Regions from separate parts of the Bacillus sp. SH7-1 genome, predicted to be linked through region 2. Evidence: riboswitches for the same ligand, from Rfam matches in the RefSeq annotation. Region 2 holds a riboswitch; each other region holds the start of a gene.
What was found. A riboswitch is a leader RNA that binds a small molecule or an ion and turns the genes downstream of it on or off. The one in region 2 is predicted to bind S-adenosylmethionine.
Positions count from the first base shown of each region.

Region 1: another riboswitch for S-adenosylmethionine. It lies ahead of metK (methionine adenosyltransferase); the one in region 2 lies ahead of DN390_RS30035 (ECF-type riboflavin transporter substrate-binding protein).
Region 3: another riboswitch for S-adenosylmethionine. It lies ahead of DN390_RS18550 (peptide ABC transporter substrate-binding protein); the one in region 2 lies ahead of DN390_RS30035 (ECF-type riboflavin transporter substrate-binding protein).
Region 4: another riboswitch for S-adenosylmethionine. It lies ahead of DN390_RS27090 (methionine ABC transporter ATP-binding protein); the one in region 2 lies ahead of DN390_RS30035 (ECF-type riboflavin transporter substrate-binding protein).

Region 1 covers NZ_QNUD01000030.1:108,723-116,218, forward strand. The annotation lists gene DN390_RS22415 (collagen-like protein) at 1-417, opposite strand, end outside; gene DN390_RS30765 (hypothetical protein) at 466-630, opposite strand; gene DN390_RS22420 (iron-sulfur cluster biosynthesis family protein) at 751-1,074, shown strand; gene DN390_RS22425 (DMT family transporter) at 1,373-2,278, shown strand; gene DN390_RS22430 (hypothetical protein) at 2,307-2,528, opposite strand; gene DN390_RS22435 (ATP synthase subunit I) at 2,808-3,191, shown strand; gene DN390_RS22440 (hypothetical protein) at 3,306-3,503, opposite strand; gene pckA (phosphoenolpyruvate carboxykinase (ATP)) at 3,777-5,363, opposite strand; SAM riboswitch class I at 5,592-5,713, shown strand; gene metK (methionine adenosyltransferase) at 5,881-7,080, shown strand; gene DN390_RS22455 (hypothetical protein) at 7,257-7,436, opposite strand.
Region 2 covers NZ_QNUD01000067.1:2,627-10,122, forward strand. The annotation lists gene DN390_RS30025 (energy-coupling factor transporter transmembrane component T family protein) at 23-823, opposite strand; gene DN390_RS30030 (ABC transporter ATP-binding protein) at 816-2,516, opposite strand; gene DN390_RS30035 (ECF-type riboflavin transporter substrate-binding protein) at 2,527-3,075, opposite strand; SAM riboswitch class I at 3,215-3,330, opposite strand; gene DN390_RS30040 (aspartate/glutamate racemase family protein) at 3,484-4,164, shown strand; gene DN390_RS30045 (macrolide family glycosyltransferase) at 4,214-5,392, opposite strand; gene DN390_RS30050 (peptidoglycan D,D-transpeptidase FtsI family protein) at 5,777-7,496, opposite strand, start outside.
Region 3 covers NZ_QNUD01000021.1:54,565-62,060, forward strand. The annotation lists gene modA (molybdate ABC transporter substrate-binding protein) at 1-178, shown strand, start outside; gene modB (molybdate ABC transporter permease subunit) at 184-858, shown strand; gene DN390_RS18535 (GRP family sugar transporter) at 1,159-2,010, shown strand; gene proC (pyrroline-5-carboxylate reductase) at 2,223-3,026, shown strand; gene DN390_RS18545 (aldo/keto reductase) at 3,028-3,861, shown strand; SAM riboswitch class I at 4,014-4,118, shown strand; gene DN390_RS18550 (peptide ABC transporter substrate-binding protein) at 4,251-5,891, shown strand; gene DN390_RS18555 (peptide ABC transporter substrate-binding protein) at 6,274-7,496, shown strand, end outside.
Region 4 covers NZ_QNUD01000045.1:348-7,843, reverse strand. The annotation lists gene metQ (methionine ABC transporter substrate-binding lipoprotein MetQ) at 1-100, opposite strand, end outside; gene metQ (methionine ABC transporter substrate-binding lipoprotein MetQ) at 173-985, opposite strand; gene DN390_RS27095 (methionine ABC transporter permease) at 1,009-1,674, opposite strand; gene DN390_RS27090 (methionine ABC transporter ATP-binding protein) at 1,667-2,692, opposite strand; SAM riboswitch class I at 2,872-2,979, opposite strand; gene DN390_RS27085 (hypothetical protein) at 3,105-3,449, opposite strand; gene DN390_RS27080 (thioredoxin family protein) at 3,604-3,912, opposite strand; gene DN390_RS27075 (toprim domain-containing protein) at 3,916-4,260, opposite strand; gene DN390_RS30895 (hypothetical protein) at 4,375-4,638, opposite strand; gene gcvH (glycine cleavage system protein GcvH) at 4,886-5,269, opposite strand; gene DN390_RS27065 (arsenate reductase family protein) at 5,311-5,676, opposite strand; gene DN390_RS27060 (DUF3937 family protein) at 6,204-6,443, opposite strand; gene DN390_RS27045 (hypothetical protein) at 7,067-7,456, opposite strand.

The sequences.
Region 1 (7,496 bases), on a different contig from region 2:
AACATTAGAGTCAATTCCAGGAGAACCCGCTATACGTTGAAAACCAGCGTTTGTTCCTTGAAACACAATACTTTTTGCTGAAGCATTACCCGCAGTGCCAGTCGGCCCAGTAGAGCCAGTGGGCCCGGTGCTCCCAGAAGGTCCAGTACTCCCCGTAGGTCCACTTTTCACTAATACGATATAATCTGGAGATATATTAGGAAAACCTTGAGGCGCATCTTTCTTTACAACATAGCCGCTACTCGTATAAGTTACAACTTGTCCTTTTTTATAGTTGGGAGCGGCTGCTAGACTAAAGGCGGTGGTACTTTGGAAACCAGCACTGGAAGGTCCGGCACTACCAGTAGCACCGGTGCTACCGGTGGGCCCAGTGTTTCCGTTAGAACCACCATTTTTCTTGTGGAACCAAAGTAACATCTACGTCAAAATTAACTGTAAATCAATCGTACATTTTTAAAGTGATTTTTATTTTTTTATAGCAAAATAAGAAGCGGATAGGAAACAAATAAAACCTAAAATCCAACCAGGAGAAGGAGAATAGGGAAGTGTATGTTGTAATACCATTCCGCTAGAAATTAAAAAGCTACCGAGTAGGCCTAAGAAGATGGGGTATCGCAGTAATTTGAGCATAAGTGATACAACCTCCTTTAGTACATATACCGTATATCGTTCTTAATTTTCTGTATATATTTTCCGAGAAAAATAGTGGTACAATATATGAATGATATGAGAAGAGAGGATGAATAACATATGTACGTTACTGTAACAGAAACAGCATATAAAAAGATTATGGATACGATTCCAAGTGAAGCGAAATATATAAAGTTATTTTACGATAATGAAGGTTGCGGTTGTGTAATGAGCGGCATCATTGATTTAGTAGCTGTAGCAGAAAAAGATGAGCGAGATGTAGATATTGAATCAAGTCAGTTTAGCTTTATCGCAGATCGCACAAAGCTTGTATTTATGGATGATAAGTTAACAGTTGATTGGCATGAAGGTGGAGGAACTTTTCAGTTGAAGAGTCCGAGCCAGTTTTATAATCCAAATATGAAGTTACACGTTCGAGTGTAGTAAAGGAAAGGTGGTTCCAAAATGTATTTTGGAACCACCTTTTTTTATTGGATAAGTCGCTATTATTATCGTTTTTTGTTGGTAAGTCGATATATTTAAAAAATCGCTGATATAATTCGAGTTGCGCCGATATATTTAGAAAATCGCCGATATAATCGGAGTTGCGCTGATATATCCAGAAAATCGCCGATATAATTTCATGTACCAAAAGGTTCGCAAGATATAAAGATCTTTTCACATAATGAAATGTACATATGATTGAATTTTCTGTATAATTTTATTTGCGGAGGGGATACGCATGAGAAGATGGGGAATTGAGTTATTACTTTTAACAGTCGTTATTATTTGGGGTATTAATTTTACGATTGCGAAATATGGACTTTTAGAATTTACAGCAATTGAGTTTACTGCACTTCGGATGATATCGGCGGCACCGCTTATGTTACTTCTTACATTTTTTATTGAAAAGTCGATTTATATGGAGCGAAAGGATATACCTAGATTAATCATCGTTAGCGTTGTAGGTATTATACTGTATCAAACATTATTTATGGAAACTGTCAAATATACATCCGCTACAAATGCCTCTTTACTCATTTCTATTTCACCTATTTTTACAACGTTATTTGCGATTTTCTTGAAACAAGAAAAATTTTCTTCTCGAAAGTTAATCGGTTCTATGATTGCTTTTGGTGGGGCAGCATTAGTTTTAGTAGCAGGGCATTCACTTGCTAGTTCTTTTTATGGGAATGGGATTGGGCTCATTACATCAATATGCTGGGGGCTTTATCCTGTTTTAGCTGGTCCATTAATTAAAAAATATTCAGCACTACGTGTTACCGCATGGTCAGCATTAGTTGGTGCGATTCCGCTCTTATTGTTAAGTGGACCACACGTATTTATAATGCCATTTCACATTACACATGGAATGACATTATTTGCTTTACTATATTCGATTTTCTTTGTAACGGTATTTGGTTTAGTGATGTGGTATGTTGGTGTTCAAAAAATTGGGGCGTCACATACGATGGTATATATGTATATAACGCCGCTTGTAGCTGTTTTATTTGCAGCTGTATGGGCAGATGAATATGTATCGTTTCAACAAATAATCGGTGGAATTATCATTTTTTTCGGTCTATGGTTTGTGAAATCGGAGAAAGTAAAAGTTCATTCTATTGCGGGGGAACCTATATCAAAATAGGAAAACAGATCACCTATGATCTGCTTTCCTATTTTTTTATTTTTGGTAAGAAGACGAGAAATAAGATAGCAGTAATAAGTGGGATTAAGTTTAAAAATGGAATACGGAAGAGTGTGATAAGAATAATACCTGGAAGAAGGACACCGAGGACAGCGTAGAAAATACTATGGTTTTTCGTGTACCAATACAATGAAAGTCCAATAAGTGCAGGGATAATAAGGTGGATGAGAGCCATTAAAAAATAAATCATTAGACGCCCCCTTTATTTGTGTGCTTATTACATCATATCCGTATGTTCATAGATTGATATCACTTTTTTCATAAATGGACGAAAAATGTTTGGAAAAACGTCACAAATTATAAGAATATGATGTTTGAAATCTTGTATAATATTATTTCCTAAAAACATTTAAACAACGTAAATATATCGTTTATGTTGTTTTTGATTTGATTGAAATGGATGTAAGCAGTATAAACTTGAAAGAAATTTTTTGTTGGATAGATAAAAATTACTGAAGAGGAGAACAGCATGATTAGTATGTCATTAAGGTCATTTAAAATTCAATCGTATTATATACTAGGTATTTTGTTAATAGGATGGATGTTAACACCGTTTTCAGCACATTTTTTAGGCGCTGGAATTGGACTTATCGTAAGTATGTATTGCGTTTGGCTTTTAGGGAGACGAATTGAGAAGCTTGGAGATAGTATCGTAAAGAAAACGAAAGCACCGACGCTTGGTATGTTTAATCGTTTTGCTGCGGCTATTTTAGGTGCTATTATTATGTACGAAATTGAGCACCACATGGTGATGTGGGCATTTGCAGTAGGGATTATGGGCGGCTATTTCTTAATTGTTGTTAATTTAGGATACTATAGCATGAAAGATGAAAAAGAATTAACGAAGAGCTAAAAAGATAAAAAGCATCTTTTTAGATGGAATAGAGAATCCGGCGATGGATAGTACAACAGGAAGCGTAGCTTTGCATAAAATACAGGTTTCTGCTTCCAGTAAGTTAATATGAAATCAAGTATTAGTATGACCCTTAGGTTCTTTGAAAAAGTTGGATATAATACAACAAACTAGTCCGGTAATTAGAATGATGTATTTTATCGTTTCACTTGTATGCTCAAATAAATTAACGTTAAGCATCACAAGTCCCCAAAACATTTGAATGGCTCCATAACTGAATAATATTTTTCCTGTACGAGAAAAATTTTTCATAGGACTCACCCTTTCCTGTATATGTAAATTTTATCATAAAAAACGAAAAGTGAATAATTATAAAATGAATTTTCTGTAATTTTTCCGAACTACATCACGGATGAAGAGAGAAGATATAGAAAGAAGCTTACGTAAAAAACGTAAGCTTCTTTTTTATGTAAGTGTGTGAACCGTTAAGCCGCATTGGGTTTTGTCGGTGAGTACGCGGAACTTTACGGTTACACGACACTTATTCATATGAGTAAAAGGGTTATTCCAACAGAAAGTTTGCAATTAAGCGATTGGACCGCCTAAGTTAATAATGTCTTCAGATACGCTGTCGAACTTTTTGAAGTTCTCTTTGAATTCATTTGCAAGCTCGATTGCTTTTGCTTTGTAAGCAGCTTTATCAGCCCAAGTTTGTTCAGGCATTAACACTTCGTCAGGTACACCTGGTACGTGAAGTGGAACTTCAAGACCGAAGATGTCATGTTTAGCTGTTTCTGTTTTCGCAAGTTCGCCGTTTAATGCAGCTTGAATCATTGCACGAGTGTAACCTAAGTTCATACGTTTTCCAACGCCGTATTCGCCACCAGTCCAGCCAGTGTTTACTAAGAATACTTTCGCATCGTGTTTCTCGATTTTTTCACCAAGCATTTCAGCATAGCGAGATGCATCAAGTGGTAAGAATGGTGAACCGAAGCAAGTTGAGAATGTTGCTTGCGGAGATGTAACACCGCGCTCTGTTCCTGCTAGTTTACTAGTGTAACCACTTAAGAAATGATACATAGCTTGTTCTTTTGATAACTTACTGATTGGAGGCAATACGCCAGATGCATCAGCAGTTAAGAAAATGATTGTATTTGGGTGTCCAGCAACACTTGGCAGTACGATATTGTCGATCGCATGCATAGGGTATGCAGCACGAGTATTTTCTGTTAAAGTAGTATCGTTATAGTCTGCGATACGCGTTTGGTTATTAATGATAACGTTTTCTAAAACAGATCCAAATTTGATTGCATCGAAAATTTGTGGTTCTTTCTCGTGAGAAAGGTTTACACATTTTGCGTAGCAACCGCCTTCAATATTGAATACACCGTTATCAGACCATCCATGCTCATCATCGCCGATTAATTTACGGTTTGGATCAGCAGACAATGTTGTTTTACCTGTTCCAGATAATCCGAAGAATAGTGCCACGTCGCCTTCTTCACCTACGTTTGCAGAGCAATGCATAGAAAGAATATCTTGTTCAGGTAGTAAGAAGTTCATAATAGAGAAGATTGATTTTTTCATTTCTCCAGCGTATTCTGTACCACCAATTAGTACGATACGTTTTTCGAATGAAACCATAATGAATGCTTCAGAGTTTGTACCGTCAACAGCTGGATCAGCTTTGAAATTCGGCGCAGAAACAATTGTGAACTCTGATTCATGAGTTGTTAATTCTTCTTCAGTTGGACGAATGAATAATTGATGTACAAATAAATTGTGCCATGCATATTCATTAATAACCTGAATTGGTAGGCGGTAATTGCGGTCAGCGCCTGCAAATCCATTGAAGACGAATAACTCTTCTTTTTCTTTTAAGTATTCTAAAACTTTAGTATATAATTTATTAAAATGTTCTTCAGAAATCGGTTGATTCACAGCTCCCCAAGCAATTTTGTCAGCAACCGATGCTTCTTTCACAATAAATTTATCTTTAGGAGAACGTCCTGTATATTTTCCTGTTGAAGCAGAAACGGCACCAGTCGAAGTCAATTTCCCTTCATTTCGCATTAATACTTTTTCCACTAATTGCGGAACACTTAGTTGAATCTGTGCATTGCTTCCGTTCAATAATTCGTGTAAACCAATTTGGACATTCACAGTACTCATATTTATATACCATCCTTTTCATTTAATGAAATATTTCTCGTAATCCCCAACAAGAGTATAACACAATTATATAAATAATGTATACTATTTATTTCTTTTTGTTTGTGTGAATACATTATTTCCTTATTAATATTTCAATTTAGGCGCATTGAGAAAAACTTTCAGGAAAATGTGAATATTAATTGACAAATGAATATCATTTCTTTAGTATAGGTTGGGACGGATACTCTCTTATCCCGAGCTGGCGGAGGGACAGGCCCGATGAAGCCCAGCAACCTCACTTGTAGTGGTAAATACAGGTGAATAGGTGCTAAAACCTGTGCGAGGCTACAGGTCTCGAACGATAAGAGCGAAGGGCAAAAAGCAGTATGCAAGTAGCAAATTAAACCTTTCCTCTATGTAAAGTAGGAAAGGTTTTTCTGTATGCTTGTGGGAGAATAAATGTATGTCGCAGTTTGTGGCAAATTAAGGATGAGTTCCGTACAATATATACAATTACTGTAGGGAGGTTTACCACATGACAAAAAAACGTCATCTGTTCACATCTGAGTCTGTAACTGAAGGACATCCAGATAAAATTTGTGACCAAATTTCTGATTCAATTTTAGATGCGATCTTATCAAAAGACGCAAATGCACGTGTAGCTTGTGAAACAACTGTAACAACTGGTTTAGTATTGGTAGCGGGGGAAATTACGACTTCTACTTACGTAGATATTCCAAAAATCGTTCGTGAAACAATTCAAGGCATTGGTTACACACGCGCAAAATACGGATTCGATGCAGAAACTTGTGCAGTTTTAACATCTATCGATGAGCAATCTGCTGACATCGCTATGGGTGTTGACCAAGCGCTAGAAGCACGCGAAGGTCAAATGACTGACGCTGAGATTGAGGCAATTGGTGCAGGAGACCAAGGTTTAATGTTTGGTTTCGCATGTAATGAGACACAAGAATTAATGCCACTTCCAATCTCGCTTGCTCACAAATTAGCTCGCCGTTTAACTGAAGTACGTAAAGATGACACATTATCATACTTACGTCCGGATGGAAAAACGCAAGTTACAGTTGAGTATGATGAAAATGGTAAACCTGTACGTGTAGATACAATTGTAATTTCTACACAGCATCATCCAGATGTTACATGGGAAGAAATCGATCGCGATTTAAAAGAGCATGTAATTAAGGCTGTAGTTCCAGCAGAATTAATGGATGGAGAAACGAAATTCTTCATCAACCCAACTGGCCGCTTCGTAATTGGTGGACCACAAGGTGATGCTGGTTTAACAGGACGTAAAATCATCGTTGATACTTACGGTGGATACGCTCGCCACGGTGGCGGTGCATTCTCTGGTAAAGATGCAACAAAAGTTGACCGTTCTGCAGCATATGCAGCTCGTTATGTTGCGAAAAACATCGTAGCAGCTGGTCTTGCTGATAAAGCAGAAGTACAACTTGCATACGCAATCGGTGTAGCACAACCAGTATCAATTTCAGTTGATACATTCGGCACTGGTAAAGTATCTGAAGACGTATTAGTAGAACTAGTTCGTAACAACTTCGATCTTCGCCCAGCTGGTATTATTAAAATGCTAGACTTACGTCGCCCAATTTACAAACAAACAGCAGCTTACGGCCACTTCGGACGTACTGATGTAGATCTAACATGGGAACGTACAGACAAAGCTGCAGCTTTAAAAGAGCAAGCTGGTCTATAATATATGAAAAAAAGCTTTGCGCAGTGAGCGCAAAGCTTTTTTTATTTTTTTTACTTATTATTTGAATACATGAATGACAATGTACTTCTCTTTCTAGCTCAATATATTTTTTCATACGTTTATATTTCTGTTTTGCATGATTTGCAAAGGGTTGGTTTCTTCTGGAACATATGTAATCAACCTTTCATTTGACGTGCTTTACCCGCGCAAAATGCACTGCTTAGTAAAAATAGCGTGGCGAATAGAATACTTACTAATGTAGCGTATGGAATTGCGCCTTTTAGAGAAAAGCCAACAGTGATGGAAGCGACGAATAAGAGGATGAATGTTGTTGTTAATTTTTTGTATAGTTCCATAATAGGTAGACCTCCGATTGATTTGGTAGTGTAATTTTAAAAACTGCATTCTACTATGTA
Region 2 (7,496 bases):
AAAGCACTCATTTGAGAGTGCTTTAAAATGGATACCAAAAGTTTTGAAATACATGTAATTTTAAATATACTGCAGCAATTAAAATAAAAACACCTACAAAGAAAGCAAAGAAATCCCTACTTTTTGCTTTCTTTGTATAAAACCACGTACGTGTATCTTTCTTTCCAAATCCCCTTAAATCCATTGCGTTTGAAACCGTATCGATTCTCTCTAGAGAATGAATAATTAAAGGCCAGAAAATTAAGACACGGTTTTTCATGCGAATCCATAAACTGGCTTCTCCTTTTTCAAAAGCTACTCCTCTCGCCTCTTGCGCATGTTTAATAACTTTATATTCGGACTGAATATCAGGTATATAACGTAATGCAATATTTATTGCATATGTAATCTTATAATGAATACGAAATTTACTTAAGCTACTCACGAATTCGCTTGAATCAGTCGTATAAATAAAAATAAGTGTGAATGGTAATAAAGTAAAATATTTTAATGACAGTGTAGCTGCATAAAATAATGTTTCATACGTAATTGTTGCATACCCAATATGCACAAACGAAGTATAGGATTCGGTTAATTCAGATCCATGGGTTGGTGTAATAAATAAAATCATGACAGAATTTAATAAACTAAATGTGAATATAACACTAAAAACAATAAAAATTTTACGAAATGGAATTTTGGCAACTAAAAGTCCGATACATCCAATCAAAAATACAACTAGCAATACACGAAAATCAAAAAATAAAAAAGTAAGCGTCATACAAAAAATAAATAACAACAATTTTACTGCTCCATCCATGCGATGAAAATATGTACTATACACCTTCCTCCCTCCTCTTAACATCAAAATAAAGTTCTATAAACCTTTCGGGATATGCAATCCCACTAAATTTAACTAGTTTGAATAATGAACTTTCCCTTAGATTCGCTCTTTGTAACGTTTCTGGATGCCCTAACACAATAGAAGCGGTATTATTCGCAATAATTTTCCCTTCATGTAAAACTATCGCTCTGTCTGTATATTCCAATGCGAGATTCATATCGTGTGTGATCAAAATAAACGATATTCTCTTTGCAGCTAATTTTCTAATAAACGACATAAATTGTTTATAATGATAATAATCTTGTCCCGCTGTCGGTTCATCTAATATGATAAGTTTCGGATTTGTTGTTAGTACAGATGCAATCGTTAATCTCTTTTTTTGTCCATAACTTAACGCCTGAATTGGCCAATTTCGAAATGGATACAAACCACAAACTTTTAACGCTTCTTCCGCTCTAAGCTTAATTTCTTCCTTTGAAATTTTTTTTAATTTTAATGAAAACGAAACCTCTTCCATAACAGTAGGTTGAGTAATCATATGATTAGGATTTTGCATCACATAAGATATAACCTCACCGCGTTTACGAATAGACCAAGAATTAATATTTACTCCATCAATTAAAATCCTATCATTCTTTGTTTTGTTTATCCCTATAAGACTATGAGCTAATGTTGATTTTCCAGCTCCATTATGGCCTAAAAGTGCTACTATTTCCCCTTTATATATAGAGAAATTCACATTATCTAATACTTTTTGTTTATTAGAATATGAGAATGACAAGTTCTCTACTTTCAATAATTCTTTTTTTGTAGGAGTGTCTTTACAAAAAACTTGCTTCTCCATCCACTCATTTATTACGCTACTAACACTTTCCCTATGAAGATTTTCAAGTGGGTATATTACGTCATTATTACTATCAAAATGTAATCTCTTTAATACTTCTATATACATAGGTTCTCTTAAGCCTATAGATGGTAATATATTTGACGCTAAAATCTTTTCAGGTGTCCCAATCGCAACAATTTCACCTTCATCAATTAAAATGATTTTATCTAAATCCAGGTTTAACATTTCTTCTATTCGATGTTCAATAATTACAATTGTTTTATTATATTGTTTATGTATATCTTTAATTAGTTGTATTGTATGTATGGCGCTTAGCGGATCTAAATTTGCTAACGGTTCATCGAACAATAATATATCAGCATTTGTTGTTAACAGACCTGCTAGAGAAACAGTTTGTTTTTGCCCTCCTGATAATTCATGTGGACTTTGTTTATGAAAAGTATGCATCTTCACCTTTTTTAATGAATCCGAAACAATCTTTTTCATATCAACTTGATTTACACATTCGTTTTCTAAATAAAAAGCTACATCTTCTTCTACTGTAAGACCAATAAATTGTGCATCTTGATCTTGCAAAATTGTTCCAACCTGTTTACTCTGTTCAAAAACACTTCCTTTCCTCGGATCTTTTCCGTCAATTAAAATAGTACCAGTACTAGTCCCTTCATAAGAAAATGGGATTAGCCCATTCATACAATGAGCTAACGTTGACTTCCCTGAACCACTACGTCCAGCAACTAGTACTTTTTCTCCAGGATATATATGAAACGTAATGTCTTTTACAGTAGGCTGTGCTGCATGTTCATATTGAAAGCTGAATTGTTCAAAAGAAATAATTGGTTGCATGTTAACATCCCTACTTTTCAATTTTTAAATGTGTATGTTTCTTATTAGATTTCGCTAAACCAATTGTAATTGGCAATCCAAGAACTAAAAACACAATAACATCAGCAATTGTTGCTCCTAATACTTGTATAACAATTTTGTCAAACGGTTCTCCCATCACAATAATATCGAATGCCCCAGCAAATATAATTGCAATGACAATACCAATTAACCCAGTAATGGCTAAATTAGAAATATCACCCTTATTATACGTCCCGTTTTTCACACTAAAGCCAACTCGTTTTTGAATGAGACCCATTGCAAGGCCGATAATTCCTGAACTAATAACCCACCCCCACCAAATACCCCATCCAGCGATTGTATCTGTTACGGTATGACCGATAAGTCCTATTAATAGTCCTGCCACTGGACCAAATAAAGCTCCAAAAACAGTTAATATAGCTAATGCAGGTTTAATAAATGTATTTGGTGCAATAGAAAACCCCCAAAGTCCTAATATCCCGTATAAAGCCGATCCAATTCCAATTGCTACTACTAATTTTGTTGATAATTTGTTCATTTCAATTCCCCTCTCATATTAGTCAACTTTTATTACTCTATATTTATTTTGAAAATGAATTATGCATCGACACTTCCTTTCTATACAACAAAAAATGACCTCTTACATAAGAGGTCATTTTCTTTCACGTTCAAGAATCCTCTTATCTTCCAAAAAACACATCGTGTTCTCTGCGGAATTAGCACCTTCCTATAAATGTACATAGGGGTTGCTGAGGTTTCATAGGGCCGTTCCCTCCACCTCTCTGGATAAGTATTAATTTGTAATTCGTATTATGGCACTAAGAAGTATAAATTTCAATACTTTTCTAATTATTTTTATTTTTTATTTAACGGTACATTTAAATCATTGTATTCTTATCGGAATTATGAAATAATAAATTCAAAATAGTTACGGGAGGAATGTACGATGAAAGTAATTGGTTTAATTGGTGGACTAAGTTGGGAATCTACATCGTTATACTATAAACATATTAATACACTTACACTCTCTCAATATGATCAAAATGCAAAGCTTGTTTTATATAGCATGGACTTTGATGAGGTAACTACTTTATTACAAAATCATCAGTATGAAGAAGTGAAAAACGAATTAGTCACAGTTGCAAAAAAGGTTGAAAAATCTGGAGCTGAATTTTTATTAATGTGTTCCAATACGGTCCATTTATTTGCTGAAGAAGTAGAAAGTGCAATATCCATCCCGCTTCTTCACATTGGTGATGTAAGTGCTAAAGAAATGGTAGAACAGAATATACAGCGTATTGGACTATTGGGTACGAAACAAACGATGGAACAAGACTTCTATAAATCACGTCTAGCAAATTATAACATTGAGACAATCATCCCAAATAAAGAGGAAAGAAATTTTATTCATCATGTTATTTTAAATGAATTAAGTAAAGGAATTATTTCAGAAACATCAAAAGAAAAACTATTACAAATTACAAAATCATTAATTCAAAATGGCGCAGAAGGAATATTACTAGGATGTACTGAAATTCCTTTGCTTATTTCCCAAAACGACCTTACTGTACCTGTTTTTGATACTGCTTTTTTACACGCAAATACTGCTGTGCAGTTTGCGGGATAATAATATACAAGCATAAAGATTGAACCTCTATGCTTGTATATTGTTGACACTATTTATTTAAAAGAGATTCAATAACTGCAATTGCTTTTTTGGAACCCCCACATTCTAAAAAACTATCGTTAAGTTTTCGTATACCATGTTTATACTTTTCATTTGAAAGTACATCTGTTACTGCTTCTTTCAAAGTTTGCATATTAACATGTTCTTTCAATAACCAATGTGCTGCTTCAAGCTCAGTTAATCTTTGTGCTATCATTGGCTGATCTTTATCATGTGGAATTATGACAAATGGGACATTAAAATAAATGGCATCGTGAACGCTATTCATACCGCCATGTGTAATAAAAACATCTGCTTCACTTAATATTTCTGATTGGGGTACGTATGAAGAAATTATAAAATTATTTGGCGCTTTTTTAATTTTAGAACGATCATTTCTATCACCAATTGTCATTATAACTAACCCATCAAAATCTGAGAAAGCATCAATACATGTATTAAAGAATGGTTCGAGTCCTTCAAGTAGTGTTCCCATTGAAATGTAAATCACTTTCTTATCTTTAAGCAATTCAAGTGGAAACTCTACATTTGTTTTACGCTTTGAAATACTCGGCCCAATAAAAATGTTATTTTCTCCGAATGAATCGCTATTAGGTTGAAAATAACGACTTGTGTACACGAGAGAAATATCTCCCTTATTATGCATAAATTGAAGATTATTTTTAGGCTTTACGCCAAATTTATGTTCCATTTGATATAGTAATTGGCCGGAAAGCTCATCGGGTTGGAATTGTATTTCTGCATTTGGATGAAAAGGTAAAGTCTCTAAAATTTCTGGAGGAATTAAAAATATAGGAGAAGAAACTACACCTGGAATTTGTAAATACTCCTTTACTAACTCTCCAGCACCAAATATATCATAAATTACGAAATCAAAATTTATGCTTTCATATAATTTTTTCGTAATTTCTAATATATATAAAGAAGTTTGAACATGTACATGAAAGAAAGAATTCAACCCATATGAAGTTTCAGTATCAATAGAAATCTCCTTTAATAAATCTGGATGGGTATAAACGGTAGCTCCCAAATCTTCAATTCTGCCTTTAAAGTGTTCTGTTGTAATATAATGTACGTGATCCCCCCGTTCAGTAAAGGCTTTGACTAAACTTAATGTAGGATTTACATGTCCCTCTGCCGGAAAGTTAACCACTAAAATATTTAGCACTTATTTCTCACTCCTTACATTTAAATGCTCTTATTAATCATACTGTAATTATTACAGTCAATCTTCCCCTAATAGTCCTAATATACTTACTGCTTTAGATTGATAAATAATTGTCAGTTAATAAATTAAAAAAGGCATCTACATAAGTAGATGCCTAACCGTGATAAGGAGTGTTCTGTGAGGTTAGAAAAAGCTTTTCAGCTTGTCCTATGCTATCAATATATGATTTAATTTATAAAATGTGAATAATTGATAGCATAATTTTATTCCTCACTATCACCCATTTTGAATCTATCCCTATATGAAAATGCATCTAGTTTCTATAACATTTCATATGTTTTAATCCTCTTTAGAACTATCTATTTTTATCGTTTCTCCAGTCAATCACTTATTTTTCAATTCGAAATAAGCATCTAATATTTCTTTTCCAATATCAGAGTTAATACCAGATTTATCATTAATAACCCATGGCACAACTACAGAGAATGCTATTTCTGGATTATCATATGGCGCATATCCTGCTAATGTTAAATTATAACATTCTCTTCGCTCACCTTTTTCATTTCTTCCAATATCACTTTCTCCACCGTATACTGTCTGTGCTGTCCCTGTTTTTCCCGCTGGTTTATACGGTGCTTTTTGGAATGTCTTTACTCCAGTCCCATCACCTTCTTGGAAAACTCTTCTAAATCCTTCCTTTACTTGATTTATATATTCCTCTTTCATATCTATTTTATTTAAAACGATTGGTTCTACTGAATGCACCACTTTACCAATCTCATCTTTTTGAGCGGTTTGCTCTCTAACCTCTTGAACAATCTGTGGCTTCATTCGATATCCACCGTTTGCAATTGTTGAAATATACTGTACAAGCTGAAGCGGTGTATACGTGTCATACTGGCCAATTGAGTAGTCTAATAAGAAACCTGGTTGGTTATCTTTTTTACCAATTTGTCCAGCTGTTTCATTCGGTAAATCGATGCCTGTTGGAACACCTAATCCAAATTGCCTGAAATAATATCTCATTTTATCAAAGTATTCCTGTTTAATATTTAATGAACTATTTTTCACATAATCCACACCTGCGATTTTTAATGCTGTATTAAACATATAAACGTTTGAAGAAACTTGTAACGCTCTTAAATCGTCAATATTTCCAAATTCTTTCCAAGACTTCTTCTCCTTAGTACCTTTAAACTTCATAGGTGCATCATAAAAATAAGTACCTGGTGTTATAGCTTTCGTTTCAAATCCAGTTAAAACTGTCGCACCTTTAACTGTTGACCCCAGCTCGTATGAACTAGTCATTGTGCCTAATGCATAGTCTTCAACTTCTGTTTTTCCGTCTTTTTCTACAAGTCTTTTCCCAGCCATTGATAAGACTTGTCCGTTTTTCGGATTCATCATTACAACGAAAGCACGGTCCAACATGGATTCCGAGCCTTTATATGCCTTTAATATTTTTTCAATACTTTCTTCTACTTTTTTCTGCAATTTCATATCTATTGTTAAAGTTAAGTTCTTCCCGCTCTTTCCCTCAGAAACTGTTTCGGTTCTAATTGTATTCCCTTGTTTATCAGCAACGCTTCTTACTTCTTTTTTTGTACCATGAAGTACATCTTCGTATTGCTGCTCGATATAACTTTTTCCAACCCTATCATTTCGACTATAATCACGTACCAAATAGTAATCTAATCGTTCACTCGGTAATCCTTCATCGGCATTAGAAACATTTCCAAGAACGGATCGGAATAATCCATCATTTACATACACTCTCTCCCAATCAATAGATACGTCTACACCTGGGAAATTCGCTAAACCTTCACTAATTATAGTAAATTCCTTTTCACTAACATCTTTTTTAATAATTTGAGGAGCCATTTGATAACCTGAAGTCATCTTACTTTTAATAGCTAACACTTTTATATCTTTATCTGTTAATTCCTGAAGATTTTTATCTGTAACTCGTTTTCTTTTTAACTCTTCAATTTTTTTATCTAGCTTCTTGCCGCTTATATCCTTCTCTCTAAATGTATCTATTTCTTTTTTAGATACTAGATTTTCAGCAAGTTTCGGATTTAATTGCATCCAAAAATCCTTCATA
Region 3 (7,496 bases), on a different contig from region 2:
AGGAAAAGTAAAGATTGGCGAGACAGCAGCAGCTACTTCTCATGAACCAATCCACTATCCTTTAGGTGTTATTAAGGAATCTAAACATAAGAAAGAGGCGACTTCATTTTATGAGTATTTGCAGTCAAAAGACGCACAATCTATCTTTAAGAAATATGGATTTACAGTCCTATCATAATTGCCATGAGCTTTGATGCTATTTTGTCACCAATCTTTCTATCTTTACGAGTAGCTGCATGTGCCACCATTATCGTTACAATTTTAGGAACGATAATCGGACGGGCATTGGCACGCTCCTCATGGAGATACAAAGTAATACTAGAAACGATTTTCTTATTACCAATGGTACTTCCACCAACTGTTATCGGCTTCTTTCTCATTATCATTTTTGGAAACAACAGCCCGATCGGAAGGTGGGTTGAATCATTATTTCAGCAGTCTATTATGTTCACATCTACCGCTGCGATCATCGCTTCTACAGTTGTTGCATTTCCGCTTATGTACCAATCAGCGAAAACGGGATTTTCTATCGCAAATGTACAAATTGAAGAAAGTGCTCGTGATCTTGGTGCAAGTGAATATCAAGTTTTTCTGCACGTTACACTTCCGCTCGCATTTCCTGCATTACTAAGCGGGATGATTTTGAGCTTTGTCCGCGCGCTCGGTGAGTTTGGTGCTACACTCATGTTTGCCGGGAACATTCCTGGTAAAACACAGACAATCCCAACTGCAATTTACATGGCCATTGACGCAAGTAATATGCAACTCGCCTGGACACTTGTGGTTATCACTATTAGTATGTCACTCCTATTTCTGCTATGTATTCAGCTTATTAACAAAAGAATTACTAACCTTTAAAGCAGCTTTTTTGGAAGCTGCTTCTTTATTTCTTAGGAAATAAAATATACCACCGGGAAATAACTGAATTTTACCTCTTATTAAAATATACATTTTATTTGAATTCACTTTCTAAAATAGGCAATTTCCTGTTATTATATGGAGGTGTTTCAAAAAATGAAGAAATGAAAACGCATTTATATCGTGAATTCTTCATCCTGTTTTAGCGATCGGTAATCTTCTACTCTATTAGTGGGGCATTACCGATCGTTAGAACGATATGTAACTATATTGGTATAGCAAACCGAAGGGAGTCTTGTAATGGACATTTTATTAGCGCTTCTTCCTGCAATTGCATGGGGAAACATCTTATTAGTAAGCGTAAAAATGGGCGGTGGTGCATATAGCCAAACGGTAGGTATGACAATCGGTGCTCTATTCTTCGCAACAATTATGTATGTATTTACTCAACCAGCTTTAACAATGACAGTCTTAATTGTTGGTTTTATTTCAGGTTTATTCTGGGCTTTAGGACAAGTAAACCAATTAAAAACAGTTGAAAAACTAGGTGTTTCAACTACCGTAACAATTTCTACTGGTATGCAACTTGTTGCAACTTCTATCTTTGGGGTTATCGCTTTCCGCGAGTGGACTACTACTACAACGATCATTCTGGGAACGATTGCAATCCTATTAATCGTAGTTGGTGTTGTATTCACATCATTAGATGATAAAGAAAATGCTCAGCCACCAGGACAATTGAAAAAAGGACTTCTTACTTTAATTGTTTCTACTTTCGGCTATCTTGTATATGTAATTATTATTCGTTGGTATAACATCGATGGTTGGTCTGCTATTTTACCACAAGCAGTTGGTATGTTTGTTGGTGCGGTTGTACTGACATCTAAACATAAACCATTTAACAAATATGCAATCCGTAATGCTTTATCTGGTTTACTATGGGGAACTGGAAACTTATTCTTACTTCTTTCACTACCACGTGTCGGAGTAGCAACAAGCTTCCCATTATCTCAAACTGGAATCGTTATCTCAACATTCGGTGCAATTGTCTTCTTAGGTGAAAAGAAAACAAAACGTCAATTGATCTTTATTGCACTAGGTAGTGTTTTAATTATCGGTGGCGCTGTATTGTTAGGTATGACAAAAGCATAAACTTATAAACTATTAATCTCTGAAGCAGTTATGCTTCAGGGATTTTTTATTACAACTGTTTTTTAAGTATAATAATTTTTATAACCTTATTTGTATTAACCCTCCTCCCTCCATTTTCATCCTTCTCACGATAAGCCTTTTCTTTTTACAAAATTCTCTTAAAAATGGTATCGTTTTTTATAACATATCTCCACTAGAAAGGAATAGAGGATATGCTAACTAAACATCGAATTCTATTTATTGGTGCTGGTCGTATGGCAGAAGCTATATTTTCCGGATTACTTAAAACAAGCAAAGAATACATCGAAGAAATTATCGTTTCTAACCGAAGAAACGTAGAAAAACTGGAACAATTACAAGCGCGATATAATGTGTCTACTACAACAGATTGGAAGCAGCATGTTACATCTGTTAATACGATTGTTTTAGCAATGCCGCCTTCTGCACATGAAGGTTTATTAGCGGAATTATCTCCGTTACTATCGAATCAACTTGTCGTAACGGTAGCTGCTGGCATTGGACCATCTTATTTAGAAGAAAGACTTCCCGTGGGAACGCCTGTTGCTTGGATTATACCAAATACAGCTGCTGAAATTGGAAAGTCTATCTCCTTATATACAATGGGACAATCAGTAAATGAGATGCATCAAGAAACCCTGCAACTGCTTTTAAAAGGCATTGGTACTTCGCAACTTTGCACTGAAGAGGAAGTTCATCAGCTTACTGCAGTTACTGGAAGTGCACCAGCTTTCCTTTATTACTTTGCTGAAAGCTTAATTGAAGCAACAAAAAGTTATGGAGTCGATGAAGCAACCGCAAAACACCTTGTCATTCAAATGATTTCTGGCTCTGCTTCTATGCTTGAACAAATGCAAGATCCAGGTAACCTCCGCGAACAAGTAACAACACCCGGTGGTTCCACAGCTGAAGGTCTCAAAGCTTTATATGAATATAATTTTTCGGAGGCAATTCAAAAAGCAGTAGAAGCAACAAACAAAAAAGCTAGGGGGAAATAATATGAATTTAACAAGTTTAAAAGACTATACAACATTACATAACGGTGTAAAAATGCCTTGGTTCGGTTTAGGTGTTTTTAAAGTAGAAGATGGTTCAGAAGTAATTGAATCTGTAAAAGCAGCAATTAAAAATGGCTATCGCAGCATCGATACTGCAGCAATTTATCAAAACGAAGATGGTGTTGGACAAGCAATCCGTGAATCAGGTGTTGCACGTGAAGAATTATTTATCACATCAAAAGTATGGAATAGCGATCAAGGATATGAAACAACACTTCAAGCATTTGAAACTACATTAGAAAAATTAGGTCTAGAATATTTAGATTTATATTTAGTACATTGGCCTGTAAAAGGGAAATATACCGAATCATGGAAAGCATTAGAAAAGCTTTATAAAGATGGCCGTGTTCGCGCTATCGGTGTGAGTAATTTCCACATTCACCACTTACAAGACGTATTTGAAATTGCTGAAATTAAGCCAATGGTCAACCAAGTGGAATACCACCCACGTTTAGCACAAGAAGAGTTACATGCATTCTGTAAAGAACATAATATCCAGCTTGAAGCTTGGTCACCATTAATGCAAGGACAACTACTAGATAATCCAGCGTTACAAGAAATTGCGACAAAATATAATAAATCAACTGCGCAAATTATTTTACGCTGGGATTTACAAAACGAAGTTGTAACAATTCCTAAATCAATTAAAGAACATCGCATTATTGAAAATGCAAACATCTTTGACTTTGAATTAAGTGCTGATGATATGAAAGCAATTCAAGCTCTAAATGAAGATCGTCGCGTTGGTCCAGATCCAGATAATTTTAACTTCTAGTAGAAAAACCACTGCCATATGCAGTGGTTTTTCCGTTTAAGAAAACTGAAAATTTAAACTATATTCCATTTGGTTGACACTTTATTATTCAAGGTGTAAGATTTTGAATTATCAAAGAAACACAAAAATTAATAAAATTTATTCGTTTACTCATTGTATCAAGAGAGGTGGAGGGACTGGCCCTTTGAAACCTCGGCAACAGGTTCATTTTGAATACTGTGCCACTTCCTGCAAGCTTTATGCTTGAAAGATAGAATGAGGGACTTCGTTTATATACGGGTGCATAACTTGTACGTAAAAATCCCTCTTTCTCAATATGAAAAGAGGGATTTTTTATTTTTCATTTCCCTCATCATCATCCAAACTTAATTATTTAGGAGGAAAATCAAATGAAAAAGAAGTTTGTACCCGGTATTGCATCAGTTGTAGGAGTAAGTATTTTATTAACTGGTTGCGGTAGTTATAAAAACGAAGCAAGCGGAGCAAATGCAAAAGACGAGGCACCTAGTAAACAGGTTTTAAACTTATCTTCACCTACTGAAATACGAACAATGGATACGGCTCGTGCTACAGATACTGATTCTGGTCAAGTAATGAGAAACGTATTTGAAGGTTTGTATAATCTTGGTGAAGGTAACAAACCTGTTCCTGGTGTTGCAAAATCTCATGAAGTAAGTGGCGATAAAACGAAATACACATTCCATTTGCGAGATTCAAAATGGTCAAACGGCACTCCTGTTACAGCGAAAGATTTTGTGTTCGCTTGGCAACGTGCCGTAGATCCAGCAACAGCATCTGAATATGCATTTTTATTCTTTGATATTAAAAACGCAACAAAAATTAACAACAAAGAACTTCCAGCCGACCAACTTGGTGTAAAAGCAGTTGATGACCATACGTTTGAGGTAGAATTAGAGCGTCCTGTTCCTTATTTTATTAGCTTAACAGCATTCCCAACATTTCTACCAATTAATGAGGAATTCTTTAAAGCACAAGGTGATAAGTACGCTTTAGAAGATAATACAATCTTGTACAATGGAGCTTTTACACTAAGCGATTGGAAGCACGAACAAAGCTTTAAATTTAAGAAGAACCCTACCTATTGGGATAAAGATACTGTCAAACTAGAAGAAATCAATTTTAACGTCGTAAAAGAAAAATCAACAGAAGTAAATTTATTCGAGTCAAAACAATTAGATCGTATAAAACTAACATCTGACTTTGTTGATAAATATAAAAAAGATGCTAACTTTAAAGAACGTCCAAACGTAGGCGTACAATTTTTACGTATGAATCAACAAAACAAAGTACTTCAAAACGTTTCTGCACGCCAAGCAATCGATCAAACAATTGATAGAAAATCCTTTGTAAATACGTTATTAAATGATGGCTCTACACCAACATTTGGTCTCGTTCCAAAAAACTTTGCAAAAGGACCTGAAGGAAAAGACTTCCGTACTGCAAACGGCGATTTAACAAAAGTTGATACAAAATCTGCACAAGAGTTATGGAAAAAAGCTAAACAAGAGCTTGGTTCTGAAAAGATAACATTAGAATTATTAACGAGTGATGCTGACCTTGATAAGAAAACTGGTGAATTCTTAAAAGGACAACTAGAAAAGAATCTAGATGGATTAACAGTAAATATAAAACCGCAACCGCGTAAGCAACAAGTTTCGCTTTTATTAAAAGGTGACTACGAAATCGGAATTGATGGCTGGAGCCCTGACTTTGCTGATCCAATTACATTCCTTGAGCTATTTACAACGAATAACCCTTATAACTTAGATCATTACTCTAATAAGGAATTCGATGAAACAATAGCAAAAGTGAAAACAACTTTAGCTGGTGATGAAAAAGCTCGCTGGGAAGCATTACTAGCATCTGAAAAAATATTATTTAAAGACTCTGTTATCGCTCCTCTTTATCAAAAAGGAGAATCTTATTTAGAACGTTCTTATGTGAAAGGAATTGTGCAAGTAGACTTTGCAGGTCAATTAAACTTCAAATGGGCAAAAATTGAAAAATAAATTGTAACTTTGACCAACGTTATTCCACCATACTAATTATTTTTTCACAAAATGCATTAAAAGTAGGTTCCTTAATACACGGGAATCTACTTTTTTAATATATTATTTCGAGAAATTAACATTCCGTTTTTATTATTGACATATAGTTCTTTCCAGTGTTAATATTCTAAATAATCAAAGAAACGAAATATTTCACCATCAAAATATAATGTCTCCTATGTTGAAACATATAACGACAGATTATAGTTCGACATGTATATACATATAGAACACCTGATTACCTATAAACAAATATTCATAATAGGTTTTATCTTCTTCTATAGCTACTTCACGACATGGACATTATGACGTTACGAACAACACATTTAGGGAGGAAAGAACAATGAAGAAAAAAGTCGTACCTGTTGTTGCATCTGTTTTAGGAGCAAGTCTACTACTAACTGCTTGCGGGGGAAATAAAGATAATGCAAGCGGAGCGAAAGCAAATGATAAAGCACCTGATAAACAGGCAATTAACTTATCATTCGCTTCAGAAATTCCGACAATGGATGTTGCAAAAGCAACGGATGGGGAATCCATGAACGTAATGCGAAATGTTTTTGAAGGTTTATATGCAATGGGAGAAGATAATACACCTATTCCTGGTGTTGCCGAGTCAGTTGACGTTAGTCCCGATAAAACAAAATACACATTCCACCTACGTGATTCAAAATGGTCAAACGGTACTCCTGTTACAGCAAAAGACTTCGTCTTCGCTTGGCAACGTGCCATAAATCCTGATACAGCAGCTGAATATGCATTCTTATTCTTCGATATAAAGAATGCTAAACAAATAAACCAAAAACAATTGCCAATTGATCAACTAGGGGTCAAAGCCGTTGATGACAAAACATTAGAAGTACAACTAGACCGTCCTATTCCCTACTTCTTAAGCTTAACGACATTCTCAACATTCTTGCCAATTAATGAAGAGTACTTAAAGTCTCAAGGCGATAAATACGGTTTAGAAACAAATCATTTAATTTACAACGGTGCTTTCACATTAGATAACTGGAAACATGAACAAAGCTTCCAATTGAAGAAGAACCCTAACTATTGGGATGCTAAAACTGTAAAATTAGAAGAAATCAACTTCAATGTCGTTAAAGATAAGTCTACAGAAGTTAACTTATATGATTCAGGACAAATTGATCGCGTTGCTTTAACTGCGGAGTTTGTTGATAAATATAAGAGCGATCCAAACTTCAAAGAACGCGCTGAAGTTGGCATTCAATTTTTACGACTCAATCAAAAAAATGAAACATTAAAAAATCAACATGCACGCCTTGCTATTAACGGAGCAATGAATAAAAAAGCTTACGTAGAAACAATCTTAAATAACGGCGCTGTTCCAGCTGAAGGAATGGTTCCTGCGAAATTTGCAAAGAGCCCAGAAGGCAATGACTTCCGTGAAGAAAATGGAAATCTAGTCAAAGATGATGTGAAAACAGCAAAAGAAAACTGGAAAAAAGCGAAGCAAGAACTTGGTACTGACAAAGTAACAATTGAACTATTAACTAGTGATAACGCTTTAGCTAAAAAGACTGGTGAATATTTAAAAGGTGA
Region 4 (7,496 bases), on a different contig from region 2:
TAGAAGCTCCCACAACAAGCTTATTCTCCTCTTTCCCTCCGCAAGCAGCTAATGTAAATACAGACAGCGCTGTAACAACTGACAATAGAACCTTTTTCATATGATGTCCCCTACTCCCGTATAATTATGTAGTTATAAAAAGGGCCGGCATACACCAGCCCTTCCGCAGCAATTATTCTTTTACAGGAACAACTGCCCCTTTATATTCTTTATTAATAAAGTCTTCAATTTCTTTAGAGTGCAATACTTCTACAAGAGCTTTAATTTCTTTCTTATCTTTATCGCCTTTACGAACGGCTACTACGTTTGCGTACGGTGAATCATTACTTTCAATTGCAATTGCATCTTTTTCTGGGTTTAACTTCGCATCAATTGCATAGTTCGAGTTAATTAAAACAGCGTCGCCCTCTTTATTGTTATACACTTGTGGCAATAAACCAGGCTCGATATCCGTTTTGAATTTTAGATGCTTCGGATTATCCGCAATATCTTTTGTAGTCGCTTTAACTGGATCTAATCCGTCTTTAATTTTTAAAATGCCTTCTTTTTGTAAAATTGCTAAACCACGTCCATGGTCAGCAACTGAATTACTCATAATAATTGTCGCTCCGTCTGGAAGTTCTTTTAAGCTCTTATACTTTTGAGAGTACACACCAATTGGTTCTAAATGAATTTTCCCTGCTACTTCAAAGTCATATTTTTTATCTTTGATTTCTTTTTCTAAATACGGAATGTGCTGGAAGTAGTTTGCATCTAATTCCTTATCCGCTAACGATTTATTTGGTAATACGTAGTCTTGGAATTTTTTAATTTCTAACTCAATTCCTTTTTTCTCAAGTAACGGTTTTGCCTTTTCTAAAATTTCAGCGTGCGGTACGTTAGAAGCCCCAACAACAAGTTTCTTTTCATCTTTATCTTTCCCACCACAAGCAGCTAACCCAAAAATAGAAGTTGAAATAAGTGCTGTAAGTAATAATTTTTTCATTTGAAACATCCTCCCGTTTTTTATTATCGTTTATCTATTCGAGTCGTTACACGATCACCAATCCATTGAATGAAAAATACAACTAGTAATACACAAATTGTCGCAACGATTGTTACGTCGTTATTTCCTCGTTGGAATCCTTCTAAATAAGCAAGTGTTCCAAGGCCACCAGCACCAACAACTCCCGCCATTGCTGTATAGCCTACTAAAGCAATTGTCGTAACCGTAATACCAGATACTAATGCTGGTAACGATTCTGGAATTAACACCTTCAAAATAATTGTGCTTGTTTTTGCTCCCATCGCTTTTGAAGCTTCAATTACACCTTTATCAATTTCACGAAGGGCGATTTCAACCATTCTCGCGTAAAACGGTGCCGCTCCAATAATTAAAGCTGGAAGTGCAGCACTCGCTCCAAGAATTGTTCCAAGCAGAATCTTTGTGAATGGGATTAATAAAATGATTAAAATAATGAACGGTATCGAGCGGAAAATGTTTACGAACGCTCCAATCGCCGTGTTAACCGCTTTGTTTTCCCATAAATTATCTTTCGCTGTCATAAAGAGTAACAATCCTAAAATTAGTCCTAAAACAAATGTGGCAAGAGCTGCGATTGCCGTCATATATAACGTTTCACCAGTTGCTTCTAACATTTGATTCCAATCAACGTTTGTGAGTAACTTATCCATGTGCAATCACCTCCAGCTCTACTTGATCTTGATGTATTCCCTCTATTGCTTGCTGAATCGCTGTTTCCTCACCATTTAAATGAACAACTAAACTACCATAAGAACCATTATTCGTTTGTGCGATATTTCCTTGTAAAATGCTAACTTCTATATCACTGCGCTGCATTAATCTTTGAAGCACTGGTCTTTCTACAGCCTCACCGATAAACTGCAAACGAATTACTTTTCCATCTGGATACTTTTCAATTAAACTTTCAATCGTTTCATTTGTATCTTCAGAATCCGTTAACTGCTGTACAAATCGTTTCGTAATGTCTTTCTGTGGGTTACGGAATACATCAAGTACTGGACCAGTTTCTACAATCTTTCCTTTCTCCATTACCGCAACACGATTACAGATCTTTCGAATCACGTGCATCTCGTGTGTAATGAGTACAATTGTTAAACCGAGACGCTTATTAATATCTAATAATAAATCTAAAATTTGATCTGTCGTTTCTGGATCAAGAGCTGACGTTGCTTCATCACATAAAAGTACTTGTGGGTTATTAGCTAACGCTCTTGCAATCCCAACACGTTGCTTTTGTCCTCCGCTTAGCTGGGATGGATACGCGTCTCCTCTTCCTTCTAATCCAACAAGGTGAATTAACTCGTCAACACGTTTTCTTCTCGCCGCCTTATCGACACCTGCAATTTCAAGTGGGAACTCGATATTTTCACGTACAGTTCGTGACCACAGTAAGTTGAAGTGTTGAAAAATCATTCCGATTTCTTGTCTTGCCTTACGAAGTTCGCTTCCTGTAATTGCTGAAATGACACGATTTGCAATTGTAATTTGGCCAGAAGTTGGTTTCTCTAGCTGATTGAATAATCTAATTAAAGAACTTTTTCCAGCACCACTATATCCGATAACACCAAATATTTCACCTTTATCTATTTTTAAATTGGCATTATCTACAGCAGTGACATCACCGCTTTTTGCTTTATATATTTTCTTTACATTCTCTAATAAAATCATGGTGTATCACCCCTATTTTGTTTTGATCGACTCCGCAATTTTTTATTTTTGATGCGTGTAGTCCACCGTTATCACTACTTTTATTATTTGAATGTCCTCCACATTCAAACAACAAAAAAACCTTTCCGCTTTAGAGAAGCAGAAAGGTTTATATGCGTATATAACAACATTATCCCTCTCTCTCATCTCTCAAAGCATTCGCTTTGCAGGAATTGGCACCATTTCAACATAAGTTGACGGTTGCCGGGCTTCACAGGGCACAGTCCCTCCACCTCTCTTGATAAGAGAAATCAGATTACATTTTCGTCTGATTTGTAATTTATGAAATTGTCTATATTTTATGAATTGAATTGTATCAATATCCATACACCATGTCAACAGAAATTTTCGCAAAAAATGAAACTTCAGAATTTTAAGCACCTACTGACATTGGTTTACATATATGAAACATCGATTCAACTAATAGCATCGTTCGATACGTTCCCGAATATTGCACACGTCCATCATTCATTAGCATTTGCAATCGTACATTGCCGTTCACCAATTGTTTTATATCTTCCTCATCTACACAAACAATTTGCTCTGTTCCTCTTTCCTCATGTAGCAGCTCTATATAATCTCTTGAAATTTGTAACGAACAACTTTCATCTCCAAAGCGGAAATTAACAGTTTTTTCTCCTTGTCTTAAAAGCGGCTCTAAATGATATTGACCATTAGCGTAATTTACAAATGATTGCAGCAAAGAATATAATTTCACCCTAAATCACATCCTTCATATCACTTTCTATTACACATACCATTCCCTCTCACTAAAGAGCAATCCTGTTACTTTCGCTCGACAAATACTGTAATCACCCTGCATCTCGACATATTTCCCAAGAAATATGTCGAGGCGGCAAAAACTTTGCCGCCTACTTTAATTCCGTATATAAATATTCAACCGAATGAAATGCATATATCTTCTTCATGAGTGTCCCATTTTCAAAAACAAGTAAACACGGTACACTTTCGATTCCATACTCTTTCGCTAAATGCGGAGCATAATTTAAATCTAACATCCCAATTTTTAGATCCTCAATTGTCATCTCAACAACCGTTAACATCTTTTTTGCTAATTGGCATGTTCCACACATTGGAGTATATACATATAACACTGTTTTTTCTTCATTCTCTATTAAGGCTGTAGCTTCGGCTCCTGTCCAGTCAATCACTTCTATCATTCCTTACCGTAAATATTCTGTATAAACGTCAATGTCAGCTCCCCATAATACATTTGCTAAGTGTGAAGATGGCGCAGTTGCCACTTCTCGGTACGAGCGATCAATATAAATATGCTCTGCTTGCGGAAATTCTTTTCGAAATTGTTTCCTTAACTTTTCTCCAGCATCATCAGCATCCACTAGCACATACACTTCCTTATCAAAAAACTGATCAACGAGCTCATCCATTTTCGACAAACCAATTGTACCATTTGTACAAACAATTTCCACCGGTTCCCGAATAATAGATTCAATCTTTCTTCTATCTGATGTACCTTCTACAATAATGACTTTTTCTACATAAATCATATGTCATCACCCGATCACCATATACTATACAACCTTTAACTTAGTATATAGTATATTCGTTATTTTCATGTTGTTTCCTGTTTATTTTTGCAAAAGAAAAGCAGAAGCGACTGTTTAGCCCTGTTGGCTAAGGTTCTTTCGCACAGAAGACGCTTTTTGTCTTCTCGTGCGGAAGGTTCTTAGACATGAAGGGCTAAGAGGTGGAGCTGGATCATAATGAAAAGCACAAGCAGCTCGTTCAGAACAGGAGGGCATTGGAACTCCTGAGCTAGAGGCGCCTTTTGCCTCAAGTGAAGGAGTGAAATGACCGACTGTTCTAGCTGCTGGAGCTGGATCATAATGAAAAGCGCAAGCGGCTCGTTCAGAACAGGAGGGCATTGGAACTCCTGAGCTAGAGGCGCCTTTTGCCTCAAGTGAAGGAGTGAAATGACCGACTGTTCTAGCCGCTGGAGCTGGATCATAATGAAAAGCGCAAGCGGCTCGTTCAGATTACAAAGCCCCATGAAACCTTACCGAAAAACATTCATTCCCATAATAGCTTATTCATTCGCACTCGTTTTTAAATGCATTATGTAACACAAAATAAAAAAGGACAGCACAAAGGCTGTCCTTTAGTCGACTATAATTAGTCTTGGTTTGTCATTTCTGCATATTTTTCAGCAGTTAATAACTTTTCAACTTGGCTTGCATCAGAAAGTTCAACTTTAACCATCCATGCACCCTCGTATGGAGATTCGTTAACAAGTTCTGGTTGGTCACTTAATTCTTCGTTTACTGCTACAACTTTACCGCTTACAGGTGCGTATAACTCAGAAACTGTTTTAACAGATTCTACGCTGCCGAATGGCTCGTCAGCTTCGATTGTTGCACCTACTTCAGGAAGTTCAACGAATACGATATCGCCTAGCTCACCTTGTGCAAAGTGAGTAATACCGATAACAACTTCATTACCTTCAGTTTTTACCCATTCGTGTTCTTCAGAGTAACGTAAATTATTTGGAATGCTCATGACTGTACCTCCAGTGAATGTATTAATTATGTAAAAATACCTTATTGGTACTTTTTCCACACACTTTCAAACTGCTCTTCGTTAAAACCAAGTGTTACCTTCGTTCCATCTGTTACAATTGGACGTTTAATCAACATGCCATCAGATGCTAAAAGCTCGTACATTTCGTCTTCACTTGCATCTTTCAACTTATCTTTCAGACCAAGTTCACGGTAACGCATTCCACTTGTATTAAAGAATTTTTTTAATGGTAATTCACTTTTTTCATGTAAATTACGTAAATCTTCTTTTGATGGTGGATTTTCAACAATATGAATCATCTCATATGCTACATCGTTTGCCTCAAACCATTTCTTTGCTTTTTGACATGTGCCACACTTTGGATATGAATAAAATGTTACTGTCATAAATTCACCTACTTTTTTACTAACCTTTACCTTTATCATATAGAAAACGTTTTATTATTTCAAACCATTATTCGCTAAACTTTTACTTATTTCGTGATAATTTTTAATAATCCTGCGAATTTTTCTTATTTTTCCGCCATTTGTTAAGAAAAAATAAATATATAAATTTTTTAGATCCTTTCCCAATTCCTCGCCGAACATATATCTTAAACAAACGTTTGATTAACTCACTATTTTTCTTTGTTCACCCTTGAGCTGCAACAATTTCTCCCTAGCGAACATATACCTTAAACAAACGTTTGATTAACTCACTATTTTTCTTTGTTCACCCCCTGAGCTCCATCGATTTCTTCCTACCGAACATACATCTTAAACAAACGTTTATTTAACCAGTTCAGCCTAGTCACAAAATCTAGAAATAATTCACATGACAAAGGCGTACAGATAAAAGGAAATAACGATTTTGGCCGTAATAGTGAGAGTATTCCATGATGTTAAAGAAATTACTGCAAAGAAAAAAGACGCATTTAAATAGATGCGTCTTTTGGCGATGTTTCTTTTGTGAAATCATATAAAGCAATTGCGCCTAAAATAACCAATATACTTTCAGGGGCATCTAACAAAATAGTTCTCCAAGTTTCTGATACTACCCATTTAATACCTGCTGATTCAAGATATGCTTGAAAATAACTGATTGTAAAATCAATTACAAATAAACATACAAGTAATGTTAGACCGAATCGAATTAATTTCTTGTTTTTAAACATGTAACACCTCTCAAAATTCATTGGATATTTCTAATTTTAGTTCATTACATATAAAAATCTCTATATTTAATTTTAACATATAAAAATTCCAAATAAATACAATATGCATATTTGCATATTTCGTGTATATTGAGGAATTACTGTTAATAAAAAAGCCCTACTAGTGTAGGACAAAATGGCTTTAGCAACCCCAACAAATAATCGCATAAATAACGAAATTATTTGAACCACTGTATAGTCAATCCCCGCCCTTGAAATACGGGTAAATCCCTGTTCCTGGCTACTAACCCTAATGAATAACCCACCGCATAACACTACAACGGATGGATACTATTGAGCTCATAATTAAGAAATTACTACAAAGAAAAGCCATGAATAAACATGACTTTCATAGCATAATCACTTCTATATTCAATACAAATTAAAGTGAATTATATTTCTTTACTTTTAAAGGAATAGATATTACATATAAATCTATTGCATAAGTAATAATCAAAATCCCTTTTCCTTCATCAGCAAATTTTGCTTGCAGAAACTTTTCTGAAACTTTCCTTTTTCCCCATCTCTTTGGAAGGTATTCGAATCCTAAGAACATAATAATAGCCCAATACTCATTAACTTAACTACTTTTCTTTTTTCCATGATATTTCAAATTCTCCACCATGTTCTTCTGTTATAATTTTAACTTTATATGTATCATCTTTAGACACTTTAATATTATTTTTACTGTTTCCACTATTAACTTCCAGTATTGTATTATCATTTGAATCCAAAACATAAGCCTTTATGGTTCCTTGCTTAGTTTTATCATCAAAGGTAAATGTCCAGCTTTCACCTTTTTTTACATCCATATCTTGAGTTGCAAAACCTGTGAAACTTTTATACTTTCCATCTATGCTATTTGAACCTCCATGAACCTTACCACCAACAATCGTTCCCTCTCTTGTAAAACAACCACTAAGAACCACCAAACATAGAACAAATAATAATGTATTTTTAATAATTTTCAACATCATTCCCCCTTATTCTCACAATAAATACCCCCTATTTACA